4 regions of the Microbacterium sp. 22195 genome follow, and region 4 is predicted to be linked to each of the others. Evidence: predicted binding sites of a transcription regulator. Region 4 holds the regulator's gene; each other region holds the start of a gene.

Region 1 (2,198 bases), on a different contig from region 4:
GAGCACCTCCTGCAGAAGGGTCAGCCGCCGAGCCCCTTCCAGACGGTGGCGCCGTCGGCTTCGATCTGCCGCTTCCAGATGGGAAGACTGTGCTTGATGGCCTCGATCAGCGCGCGGGACACCTCGTAGGCGACACCGCGATGGCCCGATACGACCGACACCACGACAGCGGCCTCGCCGACCTCCAGGCGCCCGATGCGGTGGCTGGCGGCGACGATGGCATCCGTCTCGCCGACGGCGTCGGCGATGAGCGCGCGCAGGGTCTTCTCGGCGTCGGGGTGGGCCGAGTACTCCAGTGCGACGACGGGGGTCGCGGCGTCCTCGTCGTTGTCGCGGACGCGGCCCACGAAGGTGATCTCGGCGCCCATGCGGGGGTCGTCGACGGCGGCACGGTGGGCGTCGACGTCGAGCGGCTCGGTGCTGATCTGCGCGAGGCGGATGGTCATCGATGGTCCTCCCCTTCGAGCTGCCCGAGCGCGTGGCGCGCGATCTCGAGCACGAGTCGGATGCCGTCGGTGACGGCTGCGGTGGAACCGGGGAGGTTGACGATGAGCGCGTTCCCGGCGACGCCTGCGAGTCCGCGGGAGAGCAGGGCCGCAGGCTTCTCGGCTGCGCCTCGGCGGCGCAGCTCCTCGGCGATGCCCGGCAGCTCGCGGTCGAGCACGCGGGCGGTTCCCTCGGGGGTGCGGTCACGCGGGCCGATGCCGGTGCCGCCTGTCGTGACGATCAGGCGGATGCCGCGCTGCACCGCCTCGTGCAGTGCGCGCTCGACCTCGTCGGCGCCGTCCGGGATGACGATCGCGTCGTCGCAGTCGAAACCGGCCGCGCGGAGCGCTGCGACCCCGATGGGCCCGGATGCATCTGCGCGCTCACCACGGGCGGAGCGGTCCGAGACCGTGATGACTGCGGCTGCCGGCGACATGCCCTCAGCCTAGCGAGGGCCCGTTGCGGTCGGCGCGTTCCGGCGGTCGCGCCCCGCCGGTCATCCCAGCAAGACCGAAAGCCGGAAAGATCCAGTTCACATCGGAAAAGCAAGTCCTGATTCCCCTTCCAATTCTCGAACATATATACTACACTGTGAGCATGGCCCAGGACTTCGATGCACTCCACCGGCAGCGGGTCGCGCTGCTGGATGCGTGGGCGTCGAAGCAGCGGGAGATCGCCCGGCTGCAGGCCGAGGCGGCGGAGATCCTCGCGGACCGATGGGAGCTGTTCGAGCAGGAGCTCCAGGTGGAGCCCGTGCACGCGCGATCCATAGAGAGGTCGATGCTGGCGCAGTTCGCGGCCACCGGGCACCTGTCGAAGGGGTCGATGGAGTTCGCATTCACCGACGCGCGGATGCTGCACCGGTTCCCTGCCGTGCGCGCCGCGTTCGCCGACGGGAGAGTCACGCCGTCGCATGTCCGCGAGATCATCCGCGAATCGCAGCCGGTGCGTGAAGCGATCGACACCGGCGAGACCACCCCCGACACGCTCGCGCTGTACGAGCAGGCGTGTCTGGAGGTCGCCGAACGCGACACCGCGGCGCGCACCAGAGCGCATGCTCGGCAGGTCGCCGCGGCACTGGCCGGGCTGACCGTCACCGAGCAGCAGCAGAGGGCGTTCTCCGAACGGACCGTCACCGTCCGGTCCGTCGGCGACGGCCTCGCACTGCTGCAGGCCGTGCTTCCCGAGCATCTCGCCGTCGCGATCCACGACCGGCTCACCAAGATGGCCCAGCACCTGTGCGGTCACCCCGAAGACCGTGACCTGCCGCCTGAGGAACCGACCGAGGCGCAATGGGCGGCGTGGGAAGCCGAATGGGCCAGCGCCGAGCGTTCCGAGCAGGCCCTGTTCGAGGAGATCGCCCGCATCGCCGCCGCTGAGTCAGACGCCGCCGCGGCCGGAGTTGAGGGGCAGGAAACCACCCGCGAACGGTCCACTGACGGCCCCATGAGCCACGGCGCCGATGCTGCGGCCGCGGACTCCTCCCTCAGTGACGCGGATGCCGAAACCGAAGCCGCCTTCCGGGAGCTGATCGCCCGTCATCTGGACGCGGATGGCTTCTGGGCTGACGATGACGATCCTGATCCCGGCGGTCCGCCGCCTGAACCGGACCTGGACTACTGGACGGATCCGCAACTCGATCCGGACAGTCCCTGCATCACCCGCCTCCCCGACGAATCCCGCACCTTCGATCAGCTGCGCGCCGACCTGCT
Region 2 (2,198 bases), on a different contig from region 4:
GTGGGGCTGACCCACTCGACGGTCTGATCCTCGGTCTGCCTCGCGGTCCAGCGAGCGAAGTCGGGGAGGTCGGGATGCTTGAGGGCGTGGTGGGTCTTGCAGAAGTACGCGAGATTCTCGATGGAGGTCTTGCCGCCGAGGGCCCAGTCGAGGTTATGGTCTGACTCGCATCGGTGGATGGGCATGCGGCAGCCGGGGAACCGGCAGTGCTGATCTCGGGCCCTGAGGAACCTGCGCATCGGTTCCGTCGGCGTATAGGTGTCGGTCTCGGCGATCATCCCGCCCGGGTTCAGGAACAACCGGGTCCACCCTGTGTTCGCGCCGGCGAGGGTGCGGGCGGTGTCCGGGTGGAGGGGCCCGTGACTGTCGAGTTCGGCAGGCTTGTTGTCCTCACCGTGGAGGGTGGTGGCCGCGACGGTGACCTGGACGGTCGCGCGGATGCTCCCCAGCGCGGTCCCGTGCGCATCCGATGGGTTCGTGGTGAGAAGCAGGTCGGTGAGCAGGTCCGCGCGCAGCTGGTCGTACGTGCGCGGGTCGTCGGAGAGGTGGATGATGCACGGACTGTCCGGATCGACGTTCGGGTCCGTCCAGTGGTTCAGGTCCGGTTCCTGCCGCGGCCCACCAGGATCCGGATCATCCTCATCGGGCCAGAACCCGTCCGAGTCCAGCCGTTGTTTCAGGTAATCGCCGAAGTGATCATCCGAGGTGTCATCGACGTCGGAGTTCGAACCGCCGATGCTGTTCGTCGCGTCGTCGGTGCCCGCTGTCGGGCCGGCCGGGCCCGCAATCGCGGTGGCCTGACCTGCAGCAGTGGAGCGGCCCTCGTCCTCCTGTGAGGTGAGGGCATCGCCGCGGGCGATCTCCGCGAACAGGGCCTGCTCGGCACGGTCCGCGGCGGTGAACTCGGCTTCCCATGCTGCCCACTCCTCCGCGGACGGTTCGTGTGGCGGCAGGGTCGGGTCGCGGTCTTCCCGGTGGCCGGAGAGGTGGCGCGCCATCCGGGTGAGTCGGTCGTGGATCGCCACCGCGAGGACCTCGGGCAGCACCGCCTGCAACAGCGCCAGCCCGTCGCCGACGGAGCGGATCGTGACCGTCCGTTCGTCGAAGGCCTTCGTGTGCTGCTCCACCACCGTCGCACCGGCCAGGGCCGCGGCGACCTGACGGGCGTGTGCTCGGGTGCGGGCGGCGGTGTCATGCTCGGCGATCTCCAGGGCAGCCTGCTCGTACAAACCCAGCGTGTCCGGGGTGACCTCGCCGGTATCGATCGCTTCACGCACCGGCTGAGACTCGGCCAGCAGGTGCCGCACATGAGCGGGCGTGATTCGCCCGTCCTGGAAGGCCGCACGGATGGCCGGGAACTGCGCCAGCATCCGGGCATCCGTGAACGAGTACTCCATCGCGCCCTTGGAGACGTGTCCGGCCGCGGAGTACTCGGCGAGCATGGAGCGTTCGATCACGCCCTGATGCCCTGGCGCGGTGGCGTTCTCCTCCTCGAACAGCTCCCACCGCTCAGCGAGCAGTTCGGCGGCTTCGGCCTGCAGACGGGCGATCTGCCGCTGCTTCGACACCCACGCCTCCAGCAGCGCGTCACGCCGCTGGAGGAGAGAGTCGAGTCCCGTCATCATGCATCCAGTGTAGTACAAATATTCGAATAATGGAAGCGACTCGAGCGCCGTTTTCTTCTGATGATCTGGACTTCCCGATCACGCGCATGCCGGTTCAGCCCGTTCATCCCGCTTCAGGCGCCGCGTTCTCAGAGATCGTCGCGCCCGCGCAGGCGGTCGATCTCGCGGCGCTCGCGCTTGGTCGGTCGACCTGCACCGCGATCCCGGACGGCGAGCATGGCCACCGGATCACGCGGCGGCGTGCGGTCGTCGTAGGCGGTGGCCGCCACGGGTGCTCCGACGCGCTTGGTCAGGGTCTGCCGCACGATGAGGATCCGGTCGAATCCGGAGATCCGCACCCGCACTTCGTCTCCGGGCTTCACAGTCTGTGCGGCCTTGATGCGCTCTCCGTTCACGCGCACATGCCCCGCACGCACCGCTGTGGTGGCGGCGGATCGGGTCTTGTAGACGCGGATCGCCCAGAGCCAGCTGTCGATGCGCGCCGGCTTCACGGCATCCGTCATCTCTGCGTCCTTCCGGCGAGCGTCCCGAGCACACCCCACACGATCAGTCCCTGTCCGATCGTGTAGGTGA
Region 3 (2,198 bases), on a different contig from region 4:
ATGTCCCACCCGTTGTCGTGGATGCGGTGGTGGCAGGACTCGCAGAGCAGGACCCCGTTGGACAGGTCGGTCGGCCCCGCATCCCGCTTCCACCACTTCAGGTGGTGGGCCTTGGTCATGTGAGGCGGGAGCCCGCACCGTGCGCACCCGCCGTCGCGTTCGACGAGGGCGAGCTTCTGCGCTCTCGTGAACAGGCGGTTCTCGCGCCCGAGGTCGAGGATCTCTCCGGCGCCGTCCAGCACGCAGGGGATGACGCCGCCGGAGGCTGCCATCCGCCGGATCGCAGTCACCGACAGGGGCTGGTCGGTCCCGTCGATGGTGCCATATCCGGCGCCGCTCTCGAGGTCGTCGAGGTTGACGCGCACGATCACGGTCGCGCCTGCCACGGGAACAGATGTGTCGCAGCCGAGCACATGCCCGCAGAACAGGGCGAGCGCGTCGGCGCGCATCATCGCGACCGTCCGCCGGTCCTCGTCCACACCGTCGGCATCCGCATTCGCGAAGCCGCCAGAGCGAGGCGTACCTGCCGCGCCGTGGGCATCAGTCCCGGCGTCCTGAGCATCCGCACGGCGCGCGGCGACCGCCGCGGCCTCGGCGTCTTTGCGGGCCTGGAACTGGGCGGTGACGTATCCGTCGATCGCGGTGCGGATCGGTGCGCCGGACTCCACGTCGGTGACAAGGCTGAGGTGCAGCATCCCGTCGCGCTCGAAGAACGTCAGCGACCGGGACGCCCGGCGCTCCTCTTCGCGTGCTTCGAGTCTGTCCTGCTCCAGCAGGATCTCGGCGCGCTTGACGAGCCGGCGCACGTCATCCAGTGACAGCCCGACCGCGCGTTCCACGAGCCGCGCCTCCACGTCCGCGACGACGTCTCGGTCGCGTCCGATGCGCGCGCGGTCCAGGAACTCCACGATCACCGCAGCCCCGGCCGCCCCCACAGCACCGGCGGACAGCGCCGTCTCGACAGCGGGGTACTTCGCCGGCATCCGCTCGCCGACCAGATCCACCCGGGGCGCCACTGCCTCCCCGACTTTCACCAACCGCGCGGCGTCCCCTGTCGAGACGCCGGTCGTCGCGGCGATCAGAGCCGCGGGCGTCCGGAACCCGGCCTGCTTCGCCAGCGACTCCGCGCCCAGCTCCGCACGCGACTCATGCGCGATGCCGGCCGCGACCCGTGCCTGCAAGGCGTCCAAGGCCCGTCGAGCCGACCCGATCGCCGCGTTCAAGGCCATCAGATCGGCTCGAGCCAACCGGTCATCATCGTCAGCATCCGCCCATACCGCGTCGAGGACCGACACGGCCTCGTGCAGGTTGACCAGGGGAGCTGACATACCTCAACGATACGGACAGTGGCCAACGGTGTCAAGCATTTCTTCGAGAAAAGATTCAAAATCATGACGTGAATTCCGAATATAAATACGAAGAAGAACGGTCGCTCGTCAGCGCGCTTCGAACGCTATCCGCGCCTCCCGACACGGCGGTCGCATACCCTGGAAGCACCGGAGGTGATCCGATGTCCGACGCGATGAGCAATGCCGCCCGCTATCGAGCGCAACGGGACGCGGGGGAGCAGCCAGAGCCCGAGCCGCCCGCCGAGGCGCCGATGGTGCTGAACGCGCAGAACAAGTCGGAGTTCGTCGAGACGGCGATCCAGCTCGCGATCCGGCAGGGCGTGTTCGATGATCTGCCTGGTGCCGGCAAGCCGATCGAGGGCCTCGGCACGCATCACGATCCGGACTGGTGGATCCGCAGGAAGATCGAGACCGAGAACCTCTCGGGTCTCGGCCCGCCGGCGCTGATGCTGCGGGTCGAGGACCGCGGACTCGACGACGAACTCGACCGGCTCGGACGTGAGGAGGACGTCCGCAGCGTGCTCGAGGACTTCAATCGCCGTGTCATCGAGGCGCGCCGCCAGCTGCTCGGTGGTCCGCCGGTCGTCACCAAGACCCGCGACGTCGATGCCGAGGTGGCGGCATGGCGGGAGCGTCGCACCGTCGCGCGGGCGGTCGCGGATGCTGCGGAGCAGATGGATGCGGAGCCGCGACGTCGTCGCGGATGGTGGCGGCGCTCCGAGTGACGGGCGACCGGCTCAGCCCATGACGACGAGCTGAGCGGGACGTCCTCCTCTCGTCCCTCGGCGCGGTCGCAGGATCACCCAGGCCACGTCTTCGGCTCCCCGCGATGACGCGGATGGGTGCGCT
Region 4 (2,198 bases):
GACGCTGCTCGGCGTCGTGGACGTCAGCGGCCCCGCGCTGACGCTGCATCCCGCCATCCGCGCGCTGGTGTCGGCGGCGGCGAGGATCGCCGAGGCATCGCTCTGGCGCCGGCACAGCATGCGGCTGGACCGTCTGCGCAGGGCCGCGCAGCCTCTGCTGGCCGGCGTGCAGGGACCGGCGCTGGTCGTCGACGACCACGGCTGGGTCGCCGCGCAGCAGGGGCTGTCCGCCCGCGACCGGATCGAGGTCCCGCACGCGGATCGCACCCTCGCCGTGCCCGGACTGGGTGTGTGCGTGCCCGAGCGCCTGCCGGAGGGCTGGCTGATCAGACCCGCGGCGGACACCTCTGTGGTGGCGGTGCTCGACCTCAGGGGCGCGCAGGCGTGCATCGAGGTGCGGGCCGACGCATCCACCTGGCGCGTGCCGCTCACGCCGCGGCACGCCGACATGCTCGCCCTGCTCTCGGATGCCGGTCCCGCCGGCGTCACGGCCGCCGACCTCAGCCGTCGCCTGCACGGCGACGTCGACCATCAGGTCACCGTGCGCGCGGAGTTCTCCCGCCTGCGACGCTCGGCGGGCGCGCTGGTCGCCGGCGCGCCGTACCGGATCGCGGACGGAGTCCTGCTGAGCGTGCGGCGGGGATAGCCGATCAGACGGCGCGCAGCACCGCCACGACCTTGCCGAGCACCACGGCCTCGTCGCCGAGGATCGGCTCGAACGCCGAGTTGCGGGGGAGCAGCCAGGTGTGGCCGTCCCGCCGGCGGAAGGTCTTGACCGTCGCCTCGCCGTCGATCATGGCCGCGACGATCTCGCCGTTCTCGGCGTTGCTCTGCGTGCGCACCACCACCCAGTCCCCGTCGCAGATGGCGGCGTCGATCATGGACTCGCCGTTGACCTTGAGCATGAACAGCTCGCCCTTGCCGACGAGCTGGCGGGGGAGCGGGAAGATCTCCTCGACCTGCTGCTCCGCGGTGATCGGGATGCCGGCCGCGATCTGGCCGACCAGGGGGACCAGGGCCGCGTCTCCGACGGCGGGAGCGGAATCGGCGGGATTCTCCGTGCTCGTGCCGGGGAGATCGATCAGCACCTCCATGGCGCGGGTCTTGCCGGGATCACGGCGGAGGTAGCCGCTGAGCTCGAGCTGGCCCAGCTGGTGGGTGACGCTGGAGAGCGACTTGAGCCCGACGGCGTCACCGATCTCGCGCATGCTCGGCGGATAGCCGTACCGGGCGATGGAGGTCTGGATGACCTCGAGGATCGCGATCTGCTTCGCGCTGAGGCTCTTGCGGCGACGCGTGCGCGGAGCCTCGGATGCGGGGGTGGCGTTCTCGCTCATCGGTGCTCCTTCTCAGCGGGCCGGACCGGGCTGGATCCGCGTCATCGCGGGCTTCCGGTTCGAATGTCGGTGGCCAGTGGTGTGCTGTCCATATCGAAACCGTATCCGAGATATCGCGGAAAACGGAAGATCTGTTCGAGCGTGTCGGCGACATTCTCGGACGGGTTTCGAAGAATTCTTGACAGATGTTCGATATCGAAGATAGATTCGGAACACAGCTTCGCATCCGGCGTCCCCGGCCGGATGCCGGATGCGAAAGCTGTACCGGTCCCGCCGATCGGCGGGAAGAAGAAGAGGAGCCTCACATGAGCACCATCAGCATCCAGAGCCCCGCGATCCTTCGCGCCTCCGCAGGTGCCTCCACGCGTGCGGTGCGCTCGACGAAGCTCCGCCTCACGGTGCGCGGTCGTCGTGTGCTGGCGGCGGTCGCCGCTGCCCCTCTCGTCGCGGGCATCGCGTTCTCGGTGCTGGCGGGCGGTTCGGCACTCGCCTCGGGTGAGCAGAACGCCGGGGTCTCCTTCGAGACCGTGACGGTGCTCCCGGGCGACACCCTGTGGTCGATCGCGTCGGAGATCGCGCCCGGCGTCGACCCGCGTGACGTGATCGACGACATCATGAGTCTGAACAACCTCAGCAGCGGTGCGATCCAGGCCGGTTCCGAGATCGCCATCCCGACGCAGTACTCGCACTGATCGTCATCCGGGAACTGGCCCGGATTCCGCGCTCTACCATGGGAAGAGTGACCTCTCTCGACGAGCTGCCTCTCCGCGACGATCTGCGCGGGCTCACCCCCTACGGCGCCCCGCAGGCTCCTCTGCCCGTGGCGCTGAACGTGAACGAGAACACGCATCCGGTGCCGGA

What was found. The regulator LexA, encoded in region 4, represses DNA repair genes until DNA is damaged. The targets are predictions, from matches to a motif close to TCGAACANNTGTTCGA.
Region 1: a site for LexA is predicted at 1,058-1,073, ahead of ACTJJ4_RS17905 (HNH endonuclease signature motif containing protein). Genes of this name have one in related genera too.
Region 2: a site for LexA is predicted at 1,636-1,651, ahead of ACTJJ4_RS00140 (HNH endonuclease signature motif containing protein). Genes of this name have one in related genera too.
Region 3: a site for LexA is predicted at 1,360-1,375, ahead of ACTJJ4_RS13295 (DUF222 domain-containing protein). Genes of this name have one in related genera too.

Annotation. Positions count from the first base shown of each region.
Region 1 is NZ_JBQEPE010000009.1:29,846-32,043, reverse strand. It holds gene ACTJJ4_RS17920 (MoaD/ThiS family protein) at 1-2, shown strand, start outside; gene ACTJJ4_RS17915 (molybdenum cofactor biosynthesis protein MoaE) at 21-446, opposite strand; gene ACTJJ4_RS17910 (MogA/MoaB family molybdenum cofactor biosynthesis protein) at 443-922, opposite strand; gene ACTJJ4_RS17905 (HNH endonuclease signature motif containing protein) at 1,084-2,198, shown strand, end outside.
Region 2 is NZ_JBQEPE010000001.1:26,487-28,684, forward strand. It holds gene ACTJJ4_RS00140 (HNH endonuclease signature motif containing protein) at 1-1,370, opposite strand, end outside; gene ACTJJ4_RS00145 (RNA-binding S4 domain-containing protein) at 1,754-2,128, opposite strand; gene ACTJJ4_RS00150 (lysoplasmalogenase) at 2,125-2,198, opposite strand, start outside.
Region 3 is NZ_JBQEPE010000004.1:141,876-144,073, reverse strand. It holds gene ACTJJ4_RS13295 (DUF222 domain-containing protein) at 1-1,328, opposite strand, end outside; gene ACTJJ4_RS13290 (DUF1992 domain-containing protein) at 1,511-2,074, shown strand.
Region 4 is NZ_JBQEPE010000005.1:17,042-19,239, reverse strand. It holds gene ACTJJ4_RS14255 (GAF domain-containing protein) at 1-646, shown strand, start outside; gene lexA (transcriptional repressor LexA) at 651-1,337, opposite strand; gene ACTJJ4_RS14245 (hypothetical protein) at 1,379-1,642, opposite strand; gene ACTJJ4_RS14240 (LysM peptidoglycan-binding domain-containing protein) at 1,643-2,029, shown strand; gene ACTJJ4_RS14235 (histidinol-phosphate transaminase) at 2,077-2,198, shown strand, end outside.